2 regions of the Aeromonas aquatilis genome follow, and region 1 is predicted to be linked to the other one. Evidence: riboswitches for the same ligand, from Rfam matches in the RefSeq annotation. Region 1 holds a riboswitch; the other holds the start of a gene.
The links. A riboswitch is a leader RNA that binds a small molecule or an ion and turns the genes downstream of it on or off. The one in region 1 is predicted to bind cyclic di-GMP.
Positions count from the first base shown of each region.

Region 2: it holds a riboswitch for cyclic di-GMP, as region 1 does, so the genes downstream of both, ACW5W8_RS08775 (glycosyl hydrolase family 18 protein) here and ACW5W8_RS17645 (immunoglobulin-like domain-containing protein) in region 1, are expected to answer to the same signal.

Region 1 covers NZ_JBSTYP010000049.1:13,010-18,933, reverse strand. The annotation lists gene ACW5W8_RS17660 (putative bifunctional diguanylate cyclase/phosphodiesterase) at 1-96, opposite strand, end outside; gene prlC (oligopeptidase A) at 302-2,344, opposite strand; gene ACW5W8_RS17650 (hypothetical protein) at 2,513-2,746, shown strand; cyclic di-GMP riboswitch class I at 2,769-2,854, shown strand; gene ACW5W8_RS17645 (immunoglobulin-like domain-containing protein) at 2,909-5,101, shown strand; gene ACW5W8_RS17640 (YncE family protein) at 5,268-5,924, shown strand, end outside.
Region 2 covers NZ_JBSTYP010000017.1:62,848-68,771, reverse strand. The annotation lists gene ACW5W8_RS08775 (glycosyl hydrolase family 18 protein) at 1-2,472, opposite strand, end outside; cyclic di-GMP riboswitch class I at 2,589-2,671, opposite strand; gene ACW5W8_RS08770 (ExeM/NucH family extracellular endonuclease) at 2,965-5,121, shown strand; tRNA gene ACW5W8_RS08765 (tRNA-Ala) at 5,292-5,367, opposite strand; tRNA gene ACW5W8_RS08760 (tRNA-Ala) at 5,416-5,491, opposite strand; tRNA gene ACW5W8_RS08755 (tRNA-Ala) at 5,555-5,630, opposite strand; tRNA gene ACW5W8_RS08750 (tRNA-Ala) at 5,659-5,734, opposite strand; gene ACW5W8_RS08745 (hypothetical protein) at 5,780-5,924, shown strand, end outside.

The DNA of each region.
Region 1 (5,924 bases):
GGCGATTTCACTCACAAAGGTATCGAAATATCCCTGGCCGCTCGAATGAGCCAGACTGGAGATGATTTGATAGACGGAATCGAGTGCTCGCCTCATGGCAAGTGGCTTTCTCTCCTTGAAGGTTAGAACACGACTCTACTGAAGAGCCGTGGGCAGTGCAAATATGCAATCAGCAAGATATTAAAAAGCCTTGAAAAAAGGGACCAAAAGGTCCCTTTTTGTCGTAAAAATCACGGTTTGATCCCACTATGCCGCAAAAAAGTATCTACTTGAAGCTCAGTGCGGTCCAGGGCCCTCAGCCTCAGGCGGCAATCCCGCTGTGTCTGAGCAGGGCATCCACCTTGGGCTCGCGACCACGGAAGGCACGGAACAGCTCCATCGGCTCCCTGGAACCGCCCTTTTCCAGAATATTCTTCAGGAAGGATTGGCCGGTCGCCGGGTTGAAGATCCCCTCCTCCTCGAAACGGGAGAAGGCATCGGCAGAGAGCACTTCCGCCCATTTGTAGCTGTAGTAGCCCGCCGCATAGCCGCCCGCGAAGATATGGGAGAAGCTGTGCTGGAAACGGTTAAACGCAGGCGGGGTCATGACCGCCACCTGACTGCGCACCTCGTCCAGCAGCGCCGGAAGCTGCGCAGGATTGGCCGGGTCAAACTCCTGATGGAGACGGAAGTCGAACAGGGCGAACTCCAGCTGGCGCAGCATCTGCATCGCCGCCTGGAAGTTGCGAGCCGTCAGCATCTTCTCCAGCAGATCGGCAGACAGCGGCTCGCCGGTCTCGTAATGGCCGGAGATAAAGGCCAGCGCCTCGGACTCCCAGCACCAATTCTCGAGGAACTGGCTCGGCAGCTCCACCGCATCCCAGGCCACGCCGTTGATACCGGCGACACCGGCCACGTCGATGCGGGTCAGCATGTGGTGAATGCCGTGGCCGAACTCGTGGAACAGGGTGACCACTTCGTTGTGGGTGAACAGTGCAGGCTTGCCATCCACCGGGCCGTTGAAGTTGCAGGTCAGGTAGGCCACCGGCTTTTGCAGTGAACCATCCTGACGGTAGCGACGACCCAGACAGACATCCATCCAGGCCCCGCCCTGCTTGTGCTCGCGGGCGTAGAGGTCGAGGTAGAAGCTGCCGCGCAGCTCTTCGTCGGCATCGAAGATGTCGTAGAAGCGCACGTCCGGGTGCCAGGTGTCGATACCGAGACGCTCGCGCACCTTCATGCCGAACACCCGCTTCACCACTTCGAACAGCCCCTTCACCACCTTGCTGGCGGGGAAGTAGGGGCGCAGCTGCTCATCGGAGATGGAGAACTTGTGCTGCTTGAGCTTCTCGGCGTAGTAGGCGAGATCCCAGGCTGCCAGCTCGCTCTGACCATGCTGCTCGGCGGCGAAGGCGCGGATCTCCTCCAGCTCGGCCTTGCCTTGTGGCAGGGATTTGGCCGCCAGATCGGTGAGGAAGCTCACCACCTGTTCGGTCTTGTCCGCCATCTTGGTGGCCAGGGAGAGCTCGGCATAGTTGGCAAAGCCCAGCAGCTGGGCCAGTTCGCGGCGCAGGGTGAGCAGCTCGCTCATGATGGCGGAGTTGTCCCACTTGCCCGCATTGGGGCCCTGATCGGAGGCGCGAGTGGTAAAGGCTTCGTACATCTCGGCCCGCAGCTCGCGGTTGTCGGCATACATCATCACCGGCAGATAAGAGGGGATATCAAGAGTGAACAGCCACCCCTCTTTGCCTTTAAGTTCAGCCATCTGACGGGCAGCGGCACGCACGCTGTCGGGCAGACCGGCCAGTTCGGCTTCATCGACCACCAGCTTGTGCCAGCCCTGGGTGGCATCCAGCACGTTGTTGCTGAAACGGGAGGCCAGCTCGGAGAGGCGGGCCTGAATTTCACCGTAGCGCTGCTGCGCCTCGGCAGGCAGACCGATGCCGGAGAGGCGGAAGTCACGCAGGGTATTCTGGATCTCCTTGCGCTGGGCGCCGCTCAGCAGCGGGAAATCATCGCTCTGGAAGAGGGCCAGATAGGCCTGATAGAGCCCTTCATGCTGACCGACATAGGTCTGGAATTCAGAGAGCAGCGGCAGGCAGGCGTCATGGGCCTCGCGCAGCGCTTCGCTGTTGAGTACGGAGTTGAGGTGGCTGACCGGTGACCAGATCCGTGACAGACGGTCATTTACCTCTTCCAGCGGGGCAATCAGGCTGTCCCAGGTATGGGGATCACGCTGGGCCAGCACATCGCTGATCTTCTGCTTGCAGTCAACAATCGCCTGAATCACGGCAGGCTGAACCTGCTCCGACTTGATCTGGCTGAAAGGGGGCAGCGAATCCATTGTCAGCAAAGGGTTATTCATCCCGGTTACCTCTTGTTTGGTCTTGAACAGACCGCTTTAGCAGCTCTGTATGGCTTTCTAACATGTGGCCAAGCCACGCAATAATCAAGCGGGAATCCACCTCTCGGCACTGTTTTCCCCTCTTTGTGAGCTCAAACACCTCTCTGCCAGATACTGGACGGCAACAGCATGAATAATCGGTACTTTTTTGCTCTTTTTGCGGCTTTTTCAACTCTCGAACCACAAGGGAGCAGACCAAATCCAATCGACAAAAGAGTAGGTGACAGCGGCCTATCACCGGCCCTTTCCATGCTTGGAAAACAACCAATTAACAAGTTAATAACCAAAACAAATCATACACATACGTTGATTAATTTATTTTTAAGTGCGTATCATAAGCAGCCTGTTACTCAGGTCACTTGATTCTCTGTGCTGCACAGAAATCGGGTGAAAAAGGCAAAGTGACCCGAAAGGGCGCGACGCAAAGCCACCGGTCTAAGGGAAAACACCTATGACAGCGGGGCTGCCCCCGGGAGCGTTCGGCCATAGCTGTACGCTCCGTTTGTACTGTATGGAGATATCAAGATGAACAAATTGAAGTTATCCCTGCTGGGCTGTCTGCTCGGCATGGGCGCCCCCATGGCATATGCCGCCAGTGCTGGTCAGGCGATGGTCAACCCCCAGTCCGGCGTTGTGGTCGGCTACTGGCACAACTGGTGTGACGGTTCGGGCTACAAGGGCGGTATCGCCCCCTGCGTCAAGCTCGATCAGGTCAACCCGCAATACAACGTGGTCGATGTCTCCTTCATGAAGGTCTATGGCAGCGATCCCATCCCCACCTTCAAACTCGACCCGGCTATCGGCATGAGCGAAAGCCAGTTTATCGAGCAGATCGCCGAGCTGAACCGTCAGGGCCGTGCCGTGCTGCTGGCGCTGGGCGGTGCCGATGCACACATCGAGCTGCGCAAAGGTCAGGAACAGGCCTTTGCCGACGAGATCATCCGTCTGGTGGAGACCTATGGCTTCGACGGGCTGGATATCGATCTGGAACAGGCCGCCATCACTGCCGCCGACAACCAGACCGTGATCCCGGCGGCCCTGCGTCTGGTCAAGGATCACTACCGCGCCCAGGGGAAAAACTTCCTCATCACCATGGCGCCGGAGTTCCCCTATCTGACCCAGACTGGCGCCTACATCCCCTATATCCGCAATCTGGAAGGGTACTACGACTGGATCAACCCCCAGTTCTACAACCAGGGTGGCGACGGTATCTACATCGATGGCATCGGCTGGATTGCCCAGAATAACGATGCCCTGAAAGAAGAGTTCATCTACTACATGGCGGATTCACTGAGCAACGGAACCCGCGGCTTCTACAAGATCCCCCATGACAAGCTGGTGTTCGGCATTCCGACCAACATCGACGCCGCCGCCACCGGCTATGTGCAGGATCCGCAGAAGCTCTACAACGCCTTCAACCGCCTGAAGAGTGAGGGGCAACCACTGCGCGGCGTGATGACCTGGTCCATCAACTGGGACATGGGCCGCAACGCCGCCGGTCAGTCCTACAACGAATCCTTCATCAAGAGCTACGGCCCCTTCATCCACGATCAGGAGATCACTCCGCCGGACGAGAACGGCAAGCCGGTGTTTAGCGGCCTGAGCGATACCCGCATCAAGCAGGGCACCGCCTTTGATCCGCAGGCCGGGGTCAGCGCCAGCGACAAGGAAGATGGTGATCTGACAGACCAGATCCTGGTGGATGGAAATGTCGATACCCAACGCATCGGACTCTACCCCCTCATCTACAAGGTGAGCGATCGCGACAACAACGTTACCGAGCAGGTACGCACCATCGAGGTCTACAGCATGAAGCCGGTATTCAGCGGCGTCACCGACACCACGCTGGAGCTGGGCACCCCTTTCGATCCGATGGCCGGAGTCAACGCCCACGATGAAGAAGATGGCGATCTGACCCGCGAGATTAAGGTCAGCGGCAGCGTCGATAGCAGCAAGGTCGGCCGCTACACCCTCACCTATCAGGTGAGCGACAGCGCCGGTCAGCAGGTAACCCAGCAGCGCAACGTGACCGTCAGGGAGCAGGGCGCCGTCTGTGAAAACAGCTGGGATGCCAAAAAGACCTACGTGGGCGGCGACATCGTCAGCCACAACGGCAAGAACTGGCTGGCAGGCTGGTGGACCCAGAACGAAGAGCCGGGCACCACGGGTGACTGGGGCGTCTGGCGCGTACAGGGCGACAGCGACTGCGATGGTGGCGAGAAGCCGCCAGTGATCGGCAGCAGCGACTTCACTGTCAGCGCCATGGCGAGCGAGTACACCATAGTCAACGGTCAGGTCAGCATACGTTTCAACGTGACCACCGCCAACCCGGTGCAGATCACCGCGACTCTGGAGCAGAGCGGCCGCAGCCACGGTACCACCAGCAGCCAAGTGAACGGCACCAGCACCCTGGTACTGCAGGGAAGCAATGTCACCGATGGCAGCTACGACGTTGTGATCACCGGTCTGGCTGCCGGCCAGCAGCCGGTGGTGCAGCGCTTCCAAGTTGCGCTGACCGAAGAGAGCAGCGGCGGTGGCGATGGCGACTACCCGGCCTATGCCCCCAACACCGGCTATCAGGCCGGTGATCGGGTCAGCAATGCCGGTGGCAACTATGAGTGCAAACCCTGGCCTTATAGTGGCTGGTGTGGCGGCTCCAGCAGCCACTATGCGCCGGGTACCGGCAGCGCCTGGAGCGATGCCTGGACCAAGCTGTAATCCCATGGCCCCTTTCGGGGGGCCAACCACCCCGCACTATCTCGCCCACTGACATCACGCTCGGTGGGCGTCATGCGCTGACCCGGATGGGTTAGCGCTCCCCCTTTTACCTGCTTGCCAACCACCAAAAAAAACATCCAACAACCACCAAGATAAGGAAATCACCATGCCAAGAACCACCAAGCTTGCCACCCTGCTCGGTTTGCTGCTGTCGGCCCATGTCGTGGCTGATGAGCGCGAACAAGCCTATTTCAAACAAACCTATCAGGAGCACTACGAGCAGATGACGGCGCGCCTCGCCGCGCTGCATCAGAGTGCGGCTGACGAGCAGAACGTGATCATCAAGGATGGCAAGCGCCACCTTGCCATCAACGGCCTGCTCTACCCGCTGACAGCGGATAACCACATCCTGTTCGATCTGCCCAAACCCCACTTTTTCGATGAAACAGCCATCCGTAACGTCTTTGATTTCTTCGATAAGGAGTGGGAGCTGACCTGGTACGAAGGCGGGGTCGTGGCGGTCAACAAACGCTTTGGCAACTATGACTACGGCAACGGCTGTCTGCTGGAGTACTTCCCCCACGGCCAGATCCAGAATGGCGAACGCACCCGGGTGGTGATGGAGACCAGCTCCTGCAGCGTCAACTCGTTTGCCACCTCGCTGCAATATCTGGACAAAGGCGAGGAGCTGACGGCCGACCAGCTGGGGCTGGACGCCAGCCTGATTACGGCGGTCGAGCGCTATCAGGATCGGCTCTATGTCAGCCAGAACGGCAATCCGGGCCATGTGGCCATTATCGATATCCCAAGCCGCCAGCAGATT
Region 2 (5,924 bases), on a different contig from region 1:
GAGTTTCGGGTTGATTGGGTAGTTGGAGTCCCCGTCCTTGAAGCCATACAGGCTGACCTGGATGTCGAGCTGGGCGCTCGGTGCCGCCAGATCATTCTGCTTGGTGTTGTACTTGGTCGCCTTGGCGAACTTGTCGTAGGCAAGTGTAGTCAGGGTATCTCCCATGCCGTACTCTTTTTTCACCGGATCGTAGGCGTAGTCACCCGCCATCTCCCAGAACATCACGCCACCCAGACCGCGCTTGATGATGTAGTCGAGCTTGTGACCCATGGACTCTTCATCTTCAGTAGAGAGGAACACCTTTTTCTCTTCGTTCCACAGCCAGGGGGCCTGCGCCTTGTCATCGTAGTAGCGGACATATTTGCCCTGCATCACGTGGGCCGGATTGTTGGGATCCAGACCCCAGGCGGTGCCGTAACTCGGCAGCGTGGTGATGCCGAGGCTGGCCGCGTGCTCCAGGTTCTTGGCATGCCACATGGGCACTGCGCCGCCGCCGATCTCCTTGCCGTTCTTGTCGAGATCATGCCAGATGTTGTCGATGCCGACCGCCCCGTTGCCGCACGGAATGGTGCTGCCACCGGTGCCCGGCTGACAATCGCTCTGGCTCGGCAGGGCGGCCTTGCCACCCAGACCGTGACTGCCACCGCTCACCCCCTGCCAGCCACGGGTGTAATAGGGCACACCGACGTTGATCTTGCCCGCCGCCAGCGCACCACGGAAGTAGTGGGCAGACCAGGCCGCGTTGAGGTAGCCGATGCCACCAAACTGGGCCTGGGTATAGACGCCCCAGTGGGAGAGCTCGGGGTCGGCATTGTTGTCAAACAGAGCCGCGTTATGGCCGACAAAGTGGTTCCAGGCACCGTGGAAGTCATAGGTCATCAGGTTGACGTAATCGAGGTACTGGGTGACCTGGAAGTTCTCCATCCCACGCAGCAGATAGGCTGAGGCCGGTGAGGCGATGGTCAGCATGTACTTGCGACCATCCTCGCTGCCCGCCGTATCCAGCTTGCTGCGCAGGGTCTGCATCATCACCTTGTAGTTGGCAAACAGCTTGCCGCGGCACTGGTTGGAGAGCGGGAAGTCGTTGGGGTTGCCCGCATCCTTCATCGAGGTGGGGTATTCGTAGTCGATATCGACCCCGTCAAAACCGTACTGACGGATAAAGCTCACTGCCGAGCTGGCAAGCGCATTGATGCCATCGGTGTTGACCGAGCAGTCGCCCTTGGTAGTAGCGGTATAGAAGCCGCGCGTATCCGCCCAGCCCCCCACCGAGATCAGGGTTTTCACGTCCGGATACAGCTTCTTGAACTTCGACAGCAGGTTGAAGTGGCCCTTATAGGCGAACTCCGGATCCATCTCGGCCCCCGGCACGCCATCCCAGGTCATCTTGGTCGCCGAGTCATCCACCTTGATGGTGTGGCTCTGCTCGTCCACCGCCGCGAAGGCGTAGTTGATGTGGGTGATCTTGCTCCAGGGGATATCGCTCACCAGATAGGCGGGCAGGCCGTTCTTGCCGGTGCGCCAGGAGGTGAAGTAGCCGATGACCCGACGTGCATGATCATCCCCCATGCACTCATAACCATCCGGGCGATAGATCTGACGAATATCGCAGGAGAGGTTGCCACCATCTGGCGGCAGTACGGCCTCCTCGACAGTGACGTTCACCGCCGCCGACTCGCCGCTCAGATTGGTCTTGTCGGTGGCAACCAGCTTGAGGGCGGCACTGCCTTTGGCATCGGGCGTCCAGTTGACCTGCCAGGGGGCGGCACTGTCTTCCCCTACCTTCTTGCCATCGACAAACAGCTCGACTTTGGCCACATCGTTGTTGGCATCGGTGACGTTGCCGTTCACCGCCACGCTGCGACCCAGCGTCACCTTAGCGCCATTAGCCGGGCTGCTGATGCTCGCCTTGGGCGCCTCTGGTGCGACCACGGCAGCAACGCTGAAGCTCGAATTCGCCTCGCTCAGTATCTTGCCATCCTTATCCAGCGCTCGCGCTTTCAGAGCGTGAGCGCCAACGCCCGCAGCACTCCAGCTGGCGCCCCAGGGCGAGGCGCTGGCCGTGGCGACCAGCTTGCCGTCGACAAGATATTCCACTTTAACCAGCGCCGTCACCGGGCCGCTCAGGGTCACCGCCAGCGCCACGCTGGCACCTTCGTTGAAGCTGGCACCGGCAGCCGGAGAGCTGACGGCTACGCCGAGCGCCGGTGGCGGAACTTCACCGCTATAGAGCTTCCAGGCATCCGCCCAGACCACCCCCACGCCCGGCTCATAGTGATAGGGCGATGCCCCACACCAGCCTGAATAGGGAAATTCCTTGCACTCGTAGAGGGCGCTGGCATTGCTGACGATGTCACCGGCCTTGTAGGCGGTACCAGCTTTATACGCGGGATAGGCCGCCTGCGCCCAGGCGGGCGCAGCCGCAAGGGCGACCAGCATGGCAAGCCGGCTGGGTCTGAAGAGCTGTTGCATATTGTTATCTTCCTTGTTTTGTCTTGGCATTGGTCACCTAGACAAAGAACAATCGCAACCTGCATGATGGGCGCAGACAACTGGCCATGGACCTGCCACAAAAATCACCCTTCACCCAGGGAAACCCCGCTATCTAGATCAAGGATCAAGACCGGAAGCATTGCGTCCCGATATCACTACCGGTTTGCCCTTTACCTGGGTTCCGTGAGGAACGAACTCAGTATAGGAAGGCGACAAGATCCCCTCAATCTTTATTCTCAAAGAAAATTATCCCCTACCACGAAAGCGTCATGATCACAGGGTTAAAATTGATTGAATTATCAAAAAAATCATATCGTTATTGGGATCATAAAAACGCTTTCCCGCACCTTCCCAGATTCATTTAATGTGCGTTGGCTCACTGGTATCACATGCCAGAAATGTGACAATGCGCGCCCTTGGTCAACGAGCCAAGGCTATGGAATCACTGGCAAAAATAAAAAAGGAACACCTATGAAAGGTACTCGTACCCTGCTGTCGCTGGCCGTGGGGCTGGCACTTGCATCCTCAGGCGCCCATGCGGCATTTGTCTGCCCGTCCGATCCGGCTCAACTCACCCCCATCCCGACCCTTCAGGGCACAGGCTCCGCCAGCGCGCTCGCCACTACCTCAACATCCACCGGGGCTATCAGCCCAGACTCTTTCCGCGTCAAGGGTGTTGTTACCACTGTGGGCCAAAGTCTGACCAAGGGTTTCTATCTAACCGACCCGGTGGGCGATGGCGACCCGGCCACCTCGGATGGCATCTTCGTCTATCTGAGCGACAAGGACTTCGCAACCAAATATGCCGACATCAAGCCGGGAGCTGAGCTCTGCCTGGAAGCCCAGGTCGAGGAGTTCTTGGGCGGCACCCAGCTCAAGCTGAAATGGGATGGTACTGCGCCCCGGCTCAAGGTTCTCGGGCAGGGTAAAAACGTGCCGGTAAGCGTACTCAAAGTCAATGACGATGAAAGCCTGAAGCAAGCCCTCAATCGCCACGAAGGGATGCGGGTACGGCTCGACAGCAGCAGCGATCTTCACCTGACCCGCAACTTCAGCTTCGACTACAAGGCCTCTCGCACTAACCTGGAACTCTCCCATAAGGCGCCGCTTATCAAGCCGACCCAGCTCCATGTTGCCAGCAGCCCGGAAGCGGTCGCGCTGGCCGCCAAAAATGGCAACAACCGACTGGCGGTCGAGTCTGATTTCAAAGTACAAAATGGCGCCCTGCCCTGGTTCCCGGCGCTGGATGCCGATCAGGGTTATCTGCGTATCGGTGATCAGATAGATGGTCTGGAAGGGACTGTTATCTACAACAAGGACGCTTTCCGCCTGATGGTACCCAACGATGTCACTATCGGGGTCGCCAACTTGCTGCGTACTGCGCAAGATGATCGCCAGCTGACCGCCCCCACTCGAACTCCAGGCAGCAACCTGCGGATCGCAAGCTTTAACGTGCTCAACTACTTCACCAGCGCGCCAGAGATTGGTGGCGATCTTAATAACACCTGCCAAGGAACATACAAAGATAGTTGTAACCGTGGTGCCAAAACACTGCTTGCCTTCGAGAAGCAGCGCACCAAAATAGCCAACGCCATTACCGAGATGGACGCCGACCTGCTCGGCCTGATGGAGATGGAGAACAACGGCTTTGGTGACAACTCCGCCCTCCATAATCTGGTGACCCGTCTCAACGAACAGCAGAAGGATACAAGCAAACACTACGCCTATGTCCGTCTGCCGGTCACTGCCCTCACCGATGGCAAGTTCTTCGGCGGCGACGCCATCATGGTGGCGATGATCTACCGCTCTGCCCTGATCACCCCCAGCGGGGATGCCAGCGTCATCAAGCTGCCGGAGCAGCGCTACATCACAGGTGGCGTGGCCAAGACTGCCGGTCAACGCGACTCGCTGGTTCAGACCTTCACCATTGCCAAGAGCAAAGAACCGCTGACTGTGGTAGTCAACCACCTCAAATCCAAGGGATCAGGCTGCTATGAAAATGGCGATGGCAAGACAGAGCCGGCCGACCTGCAGGGCAAGTGCACCGAGTTCCGAGTCTCCGCCGCCAAGGTACTGGGTGAAGCGGTCAGCAAACTGCCGGGCCAGGTGCTGCTGGTGGGGGACTTCAACTCCTACGCCAAGGAAGATCCGATCCGGGTACTGACAGACTACAACCCGGCCACCAGCGAGCGGAAGATCGTATCTGCCTCCCACACCTTTATCGGTGAACAACCTTACGAGCAGATGGGGCGCGAGGCGACCAAGAACTATGGCTTCGTCGATCTCAACGTCAAGTTTAACAAGGAGAAAGCCATCTCCTACAGCTATGACGGCGAACTCGGTACCCTCGACTATGCCCTCGCCAACTCGGCACTGGCCAGCAAGGTGGCTGGTGTCTCCGACTGGCATATCAACGCCTTCGAAAGCAACCAGTTCGAGTACGCTGCTAAATTCACCGATGCACTACTCAAGTCTGACAACCCCTTCAGCGCCTCCGATCATGATCCCATCATCGTCGACCTCAAACTGGAGAGTAATGCCACCAAACCGGACACCTCCTCAGGCGGTGGTGCGCTGGGACTCGGCCTGCTGGCCCTGCTGCCGCTGGCCTGGCGACGTCGCCGTTAACCTCTGGCGCATCTGAATAGTGCAACCAAAGCCCGCGAGCCCTGCGGGCTTTTTCGTTGGAGTAATGGATTTACACATGAAAAGCACAGAAGTATGGGGAAAATAAATGCCTGAGAAAACAAAAAGGCCACCGCGATGCGGTGGCCTTTTGGCTTCTTTTAACAAGAATTTGGTGGAGCTACGCGGGATCGAACCGCGGACCTCTTGCATGCCATGCAAGCGCTCTCCCAGCTGAGCTATAACCCCAAATTCGGCACTGAATGAATGGTTCTGGCGGCCATTCATCCTCAATAATGGTGGAGCTACGCGGGATCGAACCGCGGACCTCTTGCATGCCATGCAAGCGCTCTCCCAGCTGAGCTATAACCCCACAAAGGTCGGCTTGGGTGATACACACCGCACTGCCCTGGGCACTTCATTTCAATCAGGAACCTGGTGGAGCTACGCGGGATCGAACCGCGGACCTCTTGCATGCCATGCAAGCGCTCTCCCAGCTGAGCTATAACCCCTTGGATTCCAGATTGTTCGAGGAGAATTTGGTGGAGCTACGCGGGATCGAACCGCGGACCTCTTGCATGCCATGCAAGCGCTCTCCCAGCTGAGCTATAACCCCAACTCACCTCGGCGCTGACGAAGTTATCTCCGGCAACGGAGGCGCATGATAGGCATCACCCGCTTTGCTGTCAACCCTAAAATAACCGCGATTGATTCGTTTAGTCAAAATTGCAGCAGTTCGCTGTTTTTACCAGCAAGGAGCACGCTATCTCTCTGTTTTATGTCACAAATCGGCTCAAGCCTCGGCA